DNA from 2 places in the Nonomuraea sp. NPDC005650 genome. Region 1 is predicted to be linked to the other one. Evidence: riboswitches for the same ligand, from Rfam matches in the RefSeq annotation. Region 1 holds a riboswitch; the other holds the start of a gene.
What was found. Region 1 has a riboswitch for S-adenosylmethionine ahead of ABZS69_RS65145 (ABC transporter substrate-binding protein). Riboswitches for the same ligand answer to the same signal wherever they lie in the genome.

Region 1 (7,433 bases):
TGCTGGAGGTGGGCTGCGGTACCGGCCAGGCGACGCGCTCGCTGGCAGCGCTCGGCTGCTCGGTGACCGCGGTCGAGCCGGGCGTGGAAATGGCCGCACTCGCGCGCCGGCGGCTCGCCGGCTTCGGCAACGTCACGGTCGAGAGATCGACGTTCGAGGAGTGGGACGACCGCGGTGGACGCTTCGACGTCCTCGTGGCCGCGTCTTCGTGGCACTGGGTCGACCCGTCGATCGGCTGGCGGCGAGCGCACGACGTGCTCCGTCCCGGAGGCTGGATGGCGCTGCTCGGCCACGTCGTCGTCCGCCGGCCGGGAGAGCCCGAGGTGTACGCCGAGACCGCCGACCTCCACGAGCGGTTCTGCCCCGGGAACCCCGGTTGGGGCCATCCGCCGCTGGAGGACGACGTGCGCGCCACCGACGAGGGGTGGGGTCTGGTCGACGATCCCGGCGGCTTGTTCGGCCCGACGATCGTGCGCTGGTACCCGACCGTTCAGTGGCTCAACGGGGACGGCTTCGCCGATCTCCTTCGCTCGACGTCGCTGTATCGCAGACTCGACCGCGACGTCCGTGAACCCCTGCTGGACGCTCTCGCCGAGCGCATCCGCACACGGATGGGCGACCGAGCATCACGCCGCTATCTGAGCGCCCTCCGCGTCGGACAGCGCGCCGAGTGAGTCGTGGCTGGTCATGCGACCTTGGCCGGGTAGTCGATCCATCTCGCCGAGCCGGCCGGGCCCGGCACCACCGCCCAGCTCGTGGCCCTGCTCGGGCAGAGTCTGGACACCGCGGGCGGCCGCCTCGTGGCGTTGCGCAGGACGGGCATCCGCGTTCTGTACGCACGCACGGCCCTCGGTGACGCCCTGATCAACGGCCGACACCCGGCGCCCCGGGATTGCTAGACTGATCGTTCGCGTTCCGAATCAATCAGAGGGTCGGCGGCATGGCCAAGGCAGCGGATGGGCACGTGGGGGTCGTCGCCGGGCTGGTGCGTGCCTCCTTCCTGGTGAACGCCGTCTATGCGGAGTCGGCGCGCGAATACGGGATCACCGCGCAGCAGGGGCAGTTGCTGTGCGTGCTGATGGCGCAGCCGTACGGGATGCGGGAGCTGGGCGGGATCCTGCACCTGGCCAAGTCCAGCCTCACCGAGCTGGTCGACCGCAGCGCCCAGCGCGGCCTGGTGCGGCGCGAGCCGGATCCGCGCGACGGGCGCGCCGTCCGCGTGGCGCTCACCGGGCAGGGCGCCGAGCTGGCCGACGCCTTCTACGCCGCGACGTGCGCGCGGATCGACGAGCTCCCCTCGAGCCTGGAGCCCGGCGAGCGCGACGCGCTCGGGCGGCTGCTGGGCCGCGTGGTCGAGGACAACCAGGTTCCGGTGGTCTTCATGGAGCCCGCCGACGCGACCGCGCGCTGACGCGTGCCCTTCAGGTAGGGTCGAGCAAAAGAGACAATAGCCACTAAACTTCTCCCTACGTCATATCTATGTAAATCCTACTGATATAGTCGTTTATGTCACGAGTCCAGTGCTAAGCCCCGGCTTGCTGGACGGCAACCCTCCCACCGCGGCGGGGTGCCCCGGGTGATGACATGGTCGTCGAGCTGAACGGTGCTCCTGGCGGCAAGCGCGGATGTCGAGTCGTGCTGCCATGCGCCCTTGGCCGGCTGCTCGAATGGGAAGGGAAAGATGAAGGGCGGATTCACTCGCCTCGCGGGACTGGGCATGGTGGTCGCGCTGGCGGTCACGGCCTGCGGCGGCGTCGACACGGCCGGCTCCTCGGGCGGTTCCTCGGACACCGGCGGCTCCTCGGGCGGAGCGAAGCAGGAGCTCACGGTTACCGCGTTCGCGGGAGCGTGGGGAGAGCTGTTCAAGAAGTCGTTCGTGGAGCCGTTCGAACGCGACACCGGCGCCAAGGTGAACCTCGTCTACGGCGCGAACGCCGAATGGCTCACCAAGCTGCGCGCGGCCGGCGGCAAGAACCCTCCGTTCGACGTCATCGCCTTCACGCCGGACGCGTCGCTGCCCGCGGCCTCCGCCGGGCTGCTCCAGCCGCTGGTCACCGACAAGCTGGCGCACTTCAAGGAGCTGGACCCGGTGCTCGCCGGCAAGTCCGCGTACGACGGCAAGCAGTACGGCGTGCCGCTGACCACCGGCTCCACCGGCCTCCTCTACCGCACCGACAAGATCAAGACGCCGCCCGCGGACTGGACGGACATCTTCGACAAGCAGTACTGCGGCCACGTCGCCCTGCCGCCGCTCACCTACAACCCGGGCCTGGAGTTCTTCTCCGCCCTGGTCACCTCCCAGGGCGGCAAGCTGTCCGATCCGGCCGCCGTGGACAAGGCGTTCGACAAGCTCGCGACCCTGAAGGGCTGCGTGTCCTCCTTCCCCGCCAACGCGGGCAACGCCGCCACCGTCATCGAGAACGGCGACGCCTGGATCATGCCCTTCTGGGACGGCCGCGCCTTCGCCATGGCCCAGGCGGGCTCCCCGATCGGCTTCACCTACCCCAAGTCCGGCCCCGTGGGCGCGCTGACCTCGTACTTCATCGCCGCCGGGACGCAGCGCAGCGACCTGGCGAACAAGTTCCTCGACTACCTGACCGCCGCGCAGAACCAGAAGCCGTTCGCCGAGGGCACCTGGTACGCCGCGGGCAACGACTCGATCTCCTACAGCGAGCCGTTCGAGCAGAAGGTGAAGCACGGTCCCGACGTCTTCAAGAAGTTCATCTGGGTGGACTACACGATCGCCACCCCCAAGCTGAACGAATGGCAGCAGCGGTGGAACCAGATCTTCGGCTGAGCGCGGAAGAAGGCGGCGGGCACGTCGAGATCGACGGGCTCGCCGCCGGGTACGACGGCGCGCGCGTGCTCGACGTGGACCGGCTGTCGATCCGCAAGGGCGAGTTCCTGTCGATCCTCGGGCCCAGCGGCTGCGGCAAGACGACGCTGCTCAACTGCATCGCGGGCTTCGTCCGGCCCACGGCCGGGCGGATCGTGATCGACGGCTCCGACGTGACCGGGCGGCCCCCGTACCGGCGGGGTCTGGGCATGGTGTTCCAGAGCTACGCGCTCTTCCCGCACATGACCGTGGCCGCCAACGTGGCGTACGGGCTGCGCGTGCGTCGGCTCGACCGGCGGACGCGGGACGAGCGCGTGCGGGAGGCGCTGGGCCTGGTCGGCCTGGAGGGGTACGCCGGGCGGCGGCCCGGACAGCTGTCCGGCGGGCAGCAGCAGCGGGTCGCCCTCGCCCGCGCCCTGGCCATCCGGCCCGCCGTGCTGCTCCTGGACGAGCCGCTGTCCAACCTGGACGCCAAGCTGCGCAGGGAGATGCGGGTGGAGCTGCGTGCCATCCAGCGGCGCATCGGCACCACCATGGTCTTCGTCACGCACGACCAGGAGGAGGCGCTCGCGCTGTCCGACCGGGTGGCCGTCATGCACGGCGGCCGGGTCGAGCAGCTCGGCACCCCCGACGAGGTCTACCGGCGGCCGGCCAGCCGGTTCGTCGCGCAGTTCATCGGCGCGGCGAACGTCCTGGAGGGCACGGTGACCGCCTCGGGCGCGCTGGACGCCGGCGGGATCGTCGTCGAGTGCGGCCCGCTGTCGCTGCGGCCGGGCGACCACGCCGTCGTCGCCGTCCGCCCCGAACGCATCCACCTGACCGTCCCGGGCCCGGACGACGCGAAAGCACCGAAGGACACCCCGGGCGCCCCGGACGGCGGGGGCGCCGGTGGGGTGGCCGGGACGGTGGGTTATCGGGCTTTCGCCGGGGACGCGTGGCACGTGGAGGTGCGGCTGGCCGACGGGCGCACCCTGAGCGTGCAGGTCGCCGACACCGGCGCGGGCGCCGAGGACCCGCCCGGCGCGGGCACGTCCGTGTTCGCGAGCTGGGATCCCGCCGACGTCATCCTCCTGGAAACGGAGGCGCGATGACACGCCGGTGGGCGGGCCTGCCGTACGCACTGCCGCTCGTCGCCTTCCTGGCCGCCCTGTTCCTGGTCCCCCTCGTACGGCTGCTGCGGCTCAGCTTCAGCCCCGTCGACGCCTTCAACGCGGCGTTGCCCGGATTCACGTTCGAGCAGTACGCCCGGGTGTTCACCGAGCCGTACTTCTACGGCTCCCTGCTCCGGACCCTGGCCACCGCGCTCCTGGTGGCGGTGCTGTGCGTGGCGCTGGCGTACCCGGCCGCGCACTTCCTGGCCCGGCGGCGCCCCGGCGTGGTGCGGACCCTGCTGTTCGTCATCGTGATCTCGCCGCTGCTGACCAGCGTGGTCGTCCGCACCTACGGCTGGGTCGTGCTGCTGTCCGGCAACGGGCTCGTCAACCGGGCGCTGGTCGCGTCCGGATTGCGTGACCAGCCGGCACAGCTGCTCACCAGTTACCCGGCCGTCGTGGTCGCGGTGACGCACGTGCTGCTGCCGTTCGCGATCATCCCGCTCACGACGGCGCTCGGCGGCCTGGACCGCAACCTGCACCGGGCCTCCCAGACGCTCGGAGCCGGGCCGATCAGGACGTTCCTGCGGGTCACGGTCCCGCTCAGCCTGCCCGGCGCGGTCACCGGCGCCCTCATCGTCTTCGCGCTGGCCATGGGCATCTACATCACGCCGCTCCTGGTCGGCGGGGTGACCCAGCCGCTGACCGGCATCCGGGTCTACGACCAGGTGACGACGGTGTTCGACTACCCGGTGGCGGCGGCGCTGAGCTTCGCGCTGCTCGCGCTGACCCTCGTGGCCACGGGGTTGCTGGCCAGCGTGTTCCGGATCTGGGAGAGGCGCCTTCATGGCTGAGCGGGGCTACGACAGGATCGTGCGGCTGGTGGCCGCGGGCCTGGCGGCGCTGGTGTTCCTGTTCCTGATCGCGCCGCTGGTCGTGCTGGTGATGAGCTCGTTCAACCGGGCGGGCTCGATGGCGTTCCCGCCGTCGGGGCTGTCGCTGCGCTGGTACGCCGAGGTGCTCGGCTCGCCCGACTGGCAGGTCTCGTTCCGGCTGAGCGGCCTGCTGGTGCTCCTGGTGGTGCCGACGACCGTGGTCATCGGGACGCTGGCGGCGTACGGGCTGACGCACGGGTCGTTCCCCGGGCGGCGGCTGCTGCAGGGATTCGCGCTGTCCCCGCTGATGGTCCCGGAGATCATCGTCTCGCTCGGCCTGCTCTACTACTTCCACGGCGTCGGGCTCATCAACTCGGTGACCGGGCTGTGGCTGGCGCATTCGCTGGTGGCGCTGCCGTTCGTGGTGCGGGCGGTCATGGTGAGCGCGGCGCAGCTCGACCCGGCGCTGGAGCGGGCCGCCCTGAGCCTGGGCGCGGGGCGGGTACGGGTGTTCCTCACCGTGACACTGCCGCTGCTGCGGCCCGGCATCCTCGCCGGCGCGATCCTCGCCGCGGTCACGTCGCTGGGCGAGGTCGCCGTCACGGCCCTGGTGGCGGGCGCCAACACCACGACGGTGCCGCTGCGCATCTTCTCGGCCGTGCAGTATCAGCTCGACCCGTCGATGGCCGCGGTCTCCACGCTGCTCATGGCGGCCAGCGTGGTGGTGATGGTGGTCGCGGACCGATTCGCTCGCATCTCGGAGGCGTTGTGACAAGCACGGGTACGGTGACCGCGGCAGGCGCGCGGATCGGCATCGACGTCGGGGGAACGTTCACCGACCTCGTGGCCTCCGTACCGGAACGCGGCCTCGTGGTGCACCACAAGGAGCCGAGCACGCCGGCCGACCCGTCCCTGGCCGTCGCGGACGGGCTGGCGGCCCTCCTCGCCCGCGCGGACCTGCGGCCCGGCGAGGTCTCGGGCCTCGTCCACGGCACCACGATCGGCCTGAACGCCGTCATCCAGCGGCGCGGCGCGCGCATCGCCCTGGTCGTGACCGAGGGCTACCGAGACATCCTGGAGATCGGCCGCAGCCGCATGCCCTCCTCCTTCGACCTGTACGCGGGCAAGGAGGAGCCACTCGTCCCCCGCAACCTCATCGTCGAGCTCCGGGCCCGCCTGGGCCCGCGTGGCGAGCGCGTGAGCGAGCCGGACGCCGCCGAGCTGGACCGCGTCGCCGCGCGCCTGCGGACCACCGGGGCCGACGCGGCGGCGGTCGTGATCCTGCACGGCTACACCGACCCGGCCTTCGAGGAGGGCGTCGCGGCGGGCCTGCGCGAGCGGCTGCCCTCGTTGCCGGTGACGGCCTCGGCGACCGTGTGGCCCGAGGTGCGCGAATACGAGCGTGCCCTGGTGGCCTGCATGAACGCCTACATCCAGCCGCTCATGCGCGACTACTTCGCCCGCCTGGAGAGCCGGGTGCGCGGGCTCGGGGTGTCGGCGCCGATCTTCATCAGCGCGTCGAACGGCGGCTCGATGAGCCTGCGCTCGGCCGCGGAGCGGCCCGTCGAGACCGTCCTGTCGGGGCCGGCCGCCGGCGTGGCCGCGGCCGCCCGGCTGGGCGCCGGGGCCATCGTCACGTTCGACATGGGCGGGACCAGCAGCGACATCGCCGTGTCCGTGGACGGGTCGCCCGAGCTGGCCACCCACACCACGGTGGGCGGGCTGCCCCTGATCGTGCCGGTCGTGGCCGTGCACGCGATCGGCGCCGGAGGCGGGTCGGTCGTCCGGGTGGACGGGCAGGGCGTGCTCAAGGTCGGGCCGGGCAGCGCGGGCGCCGACCCCGGCCCGGCGGCGTACGGCAGGGGCGGCGACCGGCCGACCGTGACGGACTGCTACCTCGCGACCGGGCTGATCGACCCGCGCACGTTCCTCGGCGGCCGGATGCCGCTCGACGCCGACGCCTCGCTCAAGGCCCTGTCGGGTATCGCCCCCCACCTCGCCTCCGGGGGCGAAGCGGCCGGGGGCGAAGCGGCCGCCTACCGGGTGGCGGAGTCGGCGTTGCGGGTGGCGACGGCGGGGATGGCGACCGAGCTTCAGAAGATCATGGCGCAGCGCGGGCTCGACCCGCGGCGGTTCGCGCTCGTGCCGTTCGGCGGCGCGGGTCCGACGCATGCCGCCATGCTCGCCGAGGAGGTCGGGATCGCGCACATCGTGGTCCCGCCGACCGCCGCCACCTTCTGCGCCCTGGGCGCCGCGGGCGCCGACCTGCGCCGCGACTTCGCCCGCAGCCTGCGCCGCCCGCTGGAGGCCGCGAGCGCCACCCGCCTGGCGGGCGTGCTCGCCGAGCTGTCCGCCCAGGCCCGGGAGTGGCTCGCCGAGCAGAACGGCGAGGCCGGGGCCGGGGGGCGGCTGTCGTTCGCGGCCGACATGCGCTACTCCGGCCAGGCGTACGAGCTCCGCGTCGCCCTCGACCCCGACCGGCTCGACGTCGAGGCGGTCTCCGAGGCGTTCCACGCCGAGCACGAGCGCCTGTACGGCTTCCGCGACCAGGACGCGACCATCGAGCTCGGCACCGCCAGGCTCGGCGTGGCCGGTCCGCCGACCGAGCTGCCGCCCGCCGCCGTCCCCCCG
Region 2 (7,433 bases), on a different contig from region 1:
TCCTCGACGGCCCCGCCGGTGCGCCGGGCGATGTCGAGCACGTACGGCCCGTCGGCCGGGTTGCCGATGGCCAGCGACTTGGCGATGGTGTCGGGCTTGACCGGCTGCACGACGTCGTGCCCCGCCTTGTACGCGGTGGAGACCGGCGAGCACCCGGCCGCCTGCGCCCCGAAGATCTTGTAGGGCGTGTCTTCGACCAGCCCCAGCTGCACCAGCTCGCGGAAGCCCTTGTCGATCTTCGTGAGCTGCGAGCCGGAGGCGATGGGGATGACGATCTGCTCGGGCAACCGCCACCCGAGCTGCTCGGCGATCTCGTACGCGAGCGTCTTGGAGCCCTCGGCGTAGTAGGGCCGCAGGTTGACGTTGACGAACCCCCACTTGTCGCCCAGCGGGTCGCCGATCAGCTCGGAGCAGAACCGGTTGACCTCGTCATAGGTGCCGTCGATCCCGATCAGCTTGCCGCCGAACACGCGCGCCATGGCGATCTTGGCCGCTTCGAGGTTGGCCGGGATGAACACGCACGCCTCGAGCCCGGCGCGCGCCGCCGCCGCGGTGACCGCGCCCGCGAGGTTGCCCGTGGAGGAGCAGGAAAGGGTGTGGAAGCCGAAGTTACGCGCCGCCTCGACGGCGATGGCGACAACCCGGTCCTTGAAGGAATGGGTGGGGTTGCCCGAGTCGTCCTTCACGTACAGGGACTTGAGACCCAGCGCGCGCCCGAGGTTTCCGGCCTTGACCAGTTTGGTCCAACCGGGGTTCATATTGGGCTTACTGGCGACGTCAACCGGCACCGGGAGCAGCGACCGGTAACGCCAGATGTTGGCGGGACCCGACTCGATGTCGGAGCGGGTCACCTCGCCGAAGGAATAGGCCGCTTCGAGCGGCCCGAAACACTCCAGACATGCGAAGCTCGGACCGAGCGGGTAACGCGTGCCGCACTCACGGCAGGACAGACCGACAGCAGGACCAAAGTCGAGCGACATGAAGCGAGGCCTTCCCTCATCTTCGCCTGCGGCCACCCTGACCGCAGACCGGAATTGGCACCTTGTCCCGGTCGGCCTCGCCAGGTCGCGAGTCACAAGCCGGGAGGGTTGCCGGGGCTTCGCAGGGCCGGTCCCTCCACCCCTCTGGATGAGCAATATGCAGTTGTTGAAATGGACTCTACCCGCCCATGGGGCCGAAACGGCCACCCGTCTCAGGATGCGGGACGTGGCGTCTCAGCGATAATCATCACCCAGCACTCCCTGCACGTATTTGCGGGCCTGATGGATGCGCGACTTGGCGGTGCCGAGCGGGATGCCGAGCTGCTCGGCCACCTCGTTGTAGTCGAGCTGGACGATGTCGCGCAGCACCAGCGCCTGCGCCAGGTCGGGCTTGTCGGCCTCCAGCGCCTCCATCGCGTCGAGCAGGTCGAGCCGCGAGCCCGCGATCACGCTCACCCGCGCCACGTCGGGCTTCTGCGTGGGCAGCTCGTCCGAGGTCTGCTCCGCCGCCCGCCGCTTGAGCGACCGGTACGTGGTGCGCGCGCAGTTGGCCGTCACGATGTGCAGCCACGTGCTGAACCGCGCCCGGCCCTCGAACCGGCCGATGTTGCGCGCCACGGCCAGCAACGTGTCCTGGGAGGCTTCCTCTGCGTCCTGGTGATAGGGGAGGATCCGGGCGCAGTGTCGCATCACATCGGGCTCGATCCGCGCCAGGAGCTCGCCAAGTGCGCGATGATCTCCTCCTGCGGCCGAGCGGGCGAGTTCCTCGGTTAGCTCATCAAGCGCCATAGCTGGGATCCTATGGGCGAAGGGAGCGTAGATGAACAGCGTCCTGGTGGCCTCCAACAGAGGACCCGTTTCTTTTACCGTCTCGGACGACGGTGAGCTGACCATGAAACGCGGTGGCGGCGGCCTGGTCTCGGCGCTGTCCGAGGTGGCCAGGAAGGACCGCGTGCTGTGGGTGTGCGCGGCGCTGTCCGACGGCGACCGCAGCGCCGTACGCCTGGTGCCCGGCGGCCGGATCGACCACGCCGGCTACGACACGGGCCCGCTGCGGATGCTCGACATCCCGCCCGCGACCTTCCACCGCGCCTACAACGCCGTGGCCAACTCCACCCTGTGGTTCGTCAACCACCTGCTCTACGACATCCCCAACGCACCGAACTTCGGCACGAGGTTCGAGCGCGAGTGGGAGTCCTACCGCGACTACAACGGCGCGTTCGCGCTGGCGCTGGCCGAGGAGGCCGGCCACGGCGCCCGCGTCATGGTGCAGGACTACCACCTGACGCTGACCCCGGCCATGCTCCGCGCCGAGCGGCCGGACCTGCGCATCGCGCACTTCAGCCACACCCCGTGGGCGCCGCCCGAATACTTCTCGCTGCTGCCCGACGAGGTGGTCGGCGAGGTCCTGGAGGGCATCCTGGGCGCCGATCACGCCGGGTTCCTGGCCGACAGGTGGGCGCAGGCGTTCATGGACTGCTGCGAGGCGCTGCTGGGCGCGGAGGTCGACCGCGTGGGCCGCAGCGTCACCCACGAGGGCAGGACCACCCGCATCGGCGTGCACAGCCTCGGCGTGGACGGCGACGCGCTGTGGGAGCGCGCCGTCGAGCCCGACGTCGAGTCGCACATGATCGCGCTCAGGGAGCAGGTGGGCGACCGCCGGCTGATCGTCCGCATCGACCGCACCGAGCTGTCGAAGAACATCGTGCGCGGCCTGGTGGCCTATCGCGAGTTCCTGGCCGCGCATCCCGAGTGGCACGGCAAGGTGGTGCATCTGGCGTTCGCCTACCCGAGCAGGCACGACCTTCCCGAATACCGCGAATACACCGCGTCGGTGCTGCGCTGCGCGCAGGAGATCGAGGACGAGTACGGCACCGAGGACTGGGACCCGCTGATCCTCAACGTCAACGACGACTACCCGCGTTCGCTGGCCGCGTACCGGATGGCCGACGTGCTGCTGGTCAACCCCATCCGCGACGGGATGAACCTGGTCGCCAAGGAGGGCCCGATCCTGTCCACGAGGTGCGCGCTCGTGCTCTCGCGCGAGGCGGGGGCGGCGGCCGAGCTGGGCCCGCACGCGCTCGTGGTGAATCCGTACGACATCAGCGGCACGGCCGCCGCGCTGCACGCCGCGCTCGTCATGCCGGAGGACGAGCGCCGCATGCGGCGCGACAAGCTGCACGCGGCGGCCACCGCCCTGCCGCCGCAGAAGTGGCTCGCGGCCCAGCTCGACGCGCTGGCCGAGGTCTGAGCGAGGTCTGAGCGCGGTCAGTTCCAGTCGGCGTTCGCCAGCGTGTCGGCCAGCCCCGGCGTGTTCCACTGGTCCACGACGAGGATCTTGCTCTTCGGCAGATACCACTCGCGCTGCGTGAAGCGGGCCAGGACCTTCCCGTCGGAATAGCTGACGCAGGTCGACTTCCACGCGTTGTAGGCGGCCTTGTGCCCCGCCCCGACCTGGCGCAGGCCCCTGGTGACCGTCGGGCCGACGTGCTCGCCCCACTTGCGGTTGGACGGGCACGGCTGCACATCGCCGGCCGTGTAGAAGGGGTTCTTGCCGGTGTACGGGCCGAACCCCTCGGCGCCGATCTTGATGTACTTGGGGCCGAAGACGTAGAAGGCGTCGCACTCGGGCGTCCCCCAGCCGCTGGGCTTGGCGCACCTGCCGGTCACGATCTGGACCTGGTCGGCGCCGTGACGGTAGACCTTCCACTTGATCGGGACGTAGAGGGTCAGGCCGTGCCGCAGCTTGACCGCCTGCGCGGGCGCGGCGTGCGCGGGCAGGGCGGTCGCGAGGAGGGTGGCCGCGGCCACGGCCGCGGCGGCGAGGTATCGCTTGTGCATGCGCCCGACCCTAGGGAGCGCGACTTGCAGCCTGGTCACGAACGACTGGAAGCCGCCACGAGCTCCGCCAGCAGCGCGACGACGCCGTCGGGCCCGTCCACCACGATGTCGGCCTGCTCGGCCAGCTTCGTGACCTCGGCGGAGCCGCTGCACACGGTCACGCCGGGCAGCCCCGAGGCGCGTACGGCCTCGAACGCGGCCAGGTCGCCGAGATCGTCGCCCACGAACATGACGGACCTGGCGGCCCGCTCCGCCAGGAACAGGCTGAGCGCCTGCCCCTTGTCCATGCCCGGCGGCCGCAGCTCCAGCACGAACCGCCCCGGCTCGACCACCAGGCCGTGCTTGTCGGCCAGCTTGGCCAGCGGCTCACGCAGCCTGGCCAGCGCGCCCTCCGGGTCGGGGCTGCGCCTGGTGTGCACGGCCACCGCCCGGCCCTTGTCCTCGACGGTGACGCCTTCCAGGCCCGGCGAGTCGAGCAGCAACGACAGCTCGGCCTCGGCCTGGAGCACGCCCGGGGGTGGGGGCGGGCCGGAGATCCGCCCGGCCTCCCAGCGTTCGAAGCCGTAGTGCCCGAGCACGACCAGCCCGGGCACGTCGGCCAGGCCCGGCCCGAGCGCCAGCGCGGTGGCCGGCGGCCGGCCGGTCACGATGGCCACCGCCAGGACGTGGGCGCCGAGCTCGGCCAGCACCGCCGGCGCCTTCGGGTGGATCACGGCCTCGGCGGGATCGGGCACGATCGGCGACAGGGTCCCGTCGAAGTCGAGCCCGATCACGGCGCCGGCCGGATCGTCCAAGATCGCTTTCATTCCAGGGATGTTCCTCACGCGGCTGCTTTACCCAGCCGGTCAGGGACGCATGCCGAGTCTCCTGGCGGCGCGGTCACGCTGACGGGTGGACCGTAACCTGCGCAGCCTCTTGACCAGCATGGGATCGTGCTCCAGCGCCTCCGGCCGATCGATCAGCTCGCCGAGCAACTGGTAGTAGCGCGTGGCGGAGAACCCGAAGCTCTCCTTGATGGCCTGCTCCTTCGCGCCCGCGTACCGCCACCATTGGCGTTCGAAGGCGAGGAGCTCGAGATCGCGTTCTGAGAGGGGTTGGCCGGACGCTTCCTGGGCAGCGTTGTCACCGCTGAGCGGTGCTCCCATGGTGTCCTCCTCGGGAAAGGTGCGTGCGACGACTCCGCACGCACGCGGCCCGTGGCCAATCGTAATGTGCGGAGTGCGGCTGTTCACGGCGTATTGAGAGACGTACAGTCACGAAATGTGACCTCAGTAATCACGCTCCTCACCGACTATGGGCTCGAAGATGGCTATGTGGCGGCTTGTCACGGAGTGATCGCCGGAATCGCCCCGGAGGCGCGGGTGATCGACATGTGCCACCTGATTCCCTCGGGTGATGTACGGCGTGGCGCGGCGGTTCTCGCCCAGACCATCCCGTACCTCCCCGTCGGCATCCACATCGGCGCGGTCGATCCGAGCGCGGGCGGTGCCCGGCGCGCGGTGGCCGTCGAGGCGGGCGGCCGGGTGTTCATCGGCCCCGACAACGGGGTGCTGTCGTGGGCGGTGCGCGCCAGCGGCGGCGCCGAGGCCGCCTACGCGATCAGCAACGAGGAGCACTTCCTGCGGCCGGTCTCCCCGACCTTCCACGGGCGCGACGTCTTCTCGCCGGTCGCCGGGCGGCTGTGGGGCGGGCTGAGACCGTCGGACCTGGGGCCGGAGGTGCCGGTCGGCCGGCTGGTCACGCTGCCGGAGCCGACCTCGCTGCTGCGCGAGGGGGCGGTGGAGGGCGAGGTCGTCTCGGTCGACCGCTACGGCAACACCCAGCTCTCGATCGCGGCCGGCGACCTGCACGCGCTGGGCGTGCGGGTGGGCGACACGCTGGGGGTCTGGCTGGGCCGGCGGCAGCTCGCGCTGCCGTACCGGGAGACGTTCGCGGCGGTGCCGCCCGGGGAGCTGGTGGCGTTCGCGGACTCGGCGGGGCTGATCGCGATCGCGGTCAACTCCGGTGACGCAGCGCAGCGGCTGGGGCTCCCACCTGGAGCGCATGTCCGACTTTCGCCTACTTCTTAGTACGAAAGCACATAGATCGGAATTACTCCGCGTATCGGGCTGTTTACCGAAGCGTCGGAAACAATCAGCGGTCACGTGTCAGAATGCAACGCGCGGGCGTCCCCCTCCTGCCCTCCCGAGGTCGACGTGTACCAGCTGTCGGTTGTGCTGCTCTCCATAATGTCCGCGATCTGGCCCGCGCCGGAGCCGCCCGTGTCAGAGCGCTGGCACGCGTGGCCCGTCTCGCAGATCTTCCCCGCCACCGTGCCCGGGGTCAGCCCGTCGGGGGCACGCGTCACGTACGTGCTCGCCGGGGTCGCCCCCGAGGCGCCCTGCCGGACGGCTTTCCAGCCCGCCGCCGTCCGGCGAGGCTGCCGCGTGGCCCTGCGCGCCACGTACGCCGACAGCACGCAGACGTTCGTGGCCACCGTGGGCATCGCCGTGCTCGACGCGCCCGGACGCGGCTACTACCGCGCGGGGCGGCCCGCGACCGTGCTGCCGGTGGCCTTCCCCCAGGGGCCGGCCGAGCGCTTCGGCCGGCGGCAGTACTTCACCGGGGTGGTGCTCAGGTCCGACGAGCGTTACGTGGTGGCGACGGCCGCCGGGTACGCCGACGGCCGGTTGTACCGGCCGGGTGACCGCGTCGTGCCCCGGTTGCGCGCCACGGCGCGGCAGCTCGCCGCGGAGCTGCATCGGACGCTGACCCGATGATCAGGCTCGCCGTCCCCGTCCTCATCACCGCGCTGGTGCTGGGGACCGTCCCGGCGAGCGCCACCGACGACGTGGGCGAGGCCGCCCGGGCCGGGCAGTGGCAGCTCGCCGCGATGCGGCTGCCCGACGCGTGGCGGACGAGCAGGGGCGAGGGCGTGATCGTCGCCGTCCTCGACACCGGCGTGAACGGCCGCCACCCCGACCTGGAGGGCGCCGTGGTCCAGGGCCCCGACCTGACCGGGACGGCCAAGGGCCTGTGGGGGCGGCACGGGACCGCCATGGCCAGCCTGATCGCCGGACGCGGGCACGGCGACGAGCACAGGGGCGGCGTGATCGGGGTGGCGCCCGCGGCCAGGGTGATGTCCATCCGGGTCACGCTGGAGAACGGCGACCCGCTGCGCGAGCAGCAGCGCTCCGGCGGGCGCGACGCGCTGGCCAAGGGCATCCGGTACGCCGTCGACCACGGGGCCGGCGTGATCAGCATGTCGCTGGGCGGCGGCAGCGGCACGTGGGAGGGCTCACCCTCCGAGGAGGAGGCCATCCAGTACGCGATCGCGCGGGGCGCCGTGCTGGTGGCCTCGTCGGGCAACGACGGCGGCACGACCAACAGGAAGAACTTCCCCGCCGCCTATCCCGGGGTGATCGCCGTGGGGGCGGTGGACCGGGAGCTGCGGGTGGCCGCGTTCTCCAACAGGCAGGACTACCTCTCGGTGGTCGCGCCGGGGACGGAGATCGTCACGGCCGACGCGCGCGACTCGTACGTGGTGAGCGACGGCACCAGCTCGGCGGCGGCCATGGTGGCGGGCATCGCGGCCCTGATCAAGTCGGCGTACCCGGGCCTGTCGCCGTACCA

Region 2: linked by a shared signal. The riboswitch ahead of thrC (threonine synthase) and the one ahead of ABZS69_RS65145 (ABC transporter substrate-binding protein) in region 1 are both predicted to bind S-adenosylmethionine.

What each region holds. Positions count from the first base shown of each region.
Region 1 covers NZ_JBEXCR010000089.1:7,078-14,510, forward strand. Annotated here, with positions in the region: gene ABZS69_RS65130 (class I SAM-dependent methyltransferase) at 1-674, shown strand, start outside; gene ABZS69_RS65135 (hypothetical protein) at 686-823, opposite strand; gene ABZS69_RS65140 (MarR family transcriptional regulator) at 941-1,411, shown strand; SAM riboswitch class IV at 1,508-1,628, shown strand; gene ABZS69_RS65145 (ABC transporter substrate-binding protein) at 1,682-2,797, shown strand; gene ABZS69_RS65150 (ABC transporter ATP-binding protein) at 2,776-3,927, shown strand; gene ABZS69_RS65155 (ABC transporter permease) at 3,924-4,781, shown strand; gene ABZS69_RS65160 (ABC transporter permease) at 4,774-5,574, shown strand; gene ABZS69_RS65165 (hydantoinase/oxoprolinase family protein) at 5,571-7,433, shown strand, end outside.
Region 2 covers NZ_JBEXCR010000015.1:23,849-31,281, reverse strand. Annotated here, with positions in the region: gene thrC (threonine synthase) at 1-980, opposite strand, end outside; SAM riboswitch class I at 994-1,135, opposite strand; gene ABZS69_RS25665 (RNA polymerase sigma factor) at 1,215-1,769, opposite strand; gene ABZS69_RS25660 (trehalose-6-phosphate synthase) at 1,801-3,231, shown strand; gene ABZS69_RS25655 (hypothetical protein) at 3,249-3,821, opposite strand; gene otsB (trehalose-phosphatase) at 3,857-4,627, opposite strand; gene ABZS69_RS25645 (DUF3263 domain-containing protein) at 4,667-4,966, opposite strand; gene ABZS69_RS25640 (SAM-dependent chlorinase/fluorinase) at 5,084-5,890, shown strand; gene ABZS69_RS25635 (hypothetical protein) at 5,966-6,580, shown strand; gene ABZS69_RS25630 (S8 family serine peptidase) at 6,577-7,433, shown strand, end outside.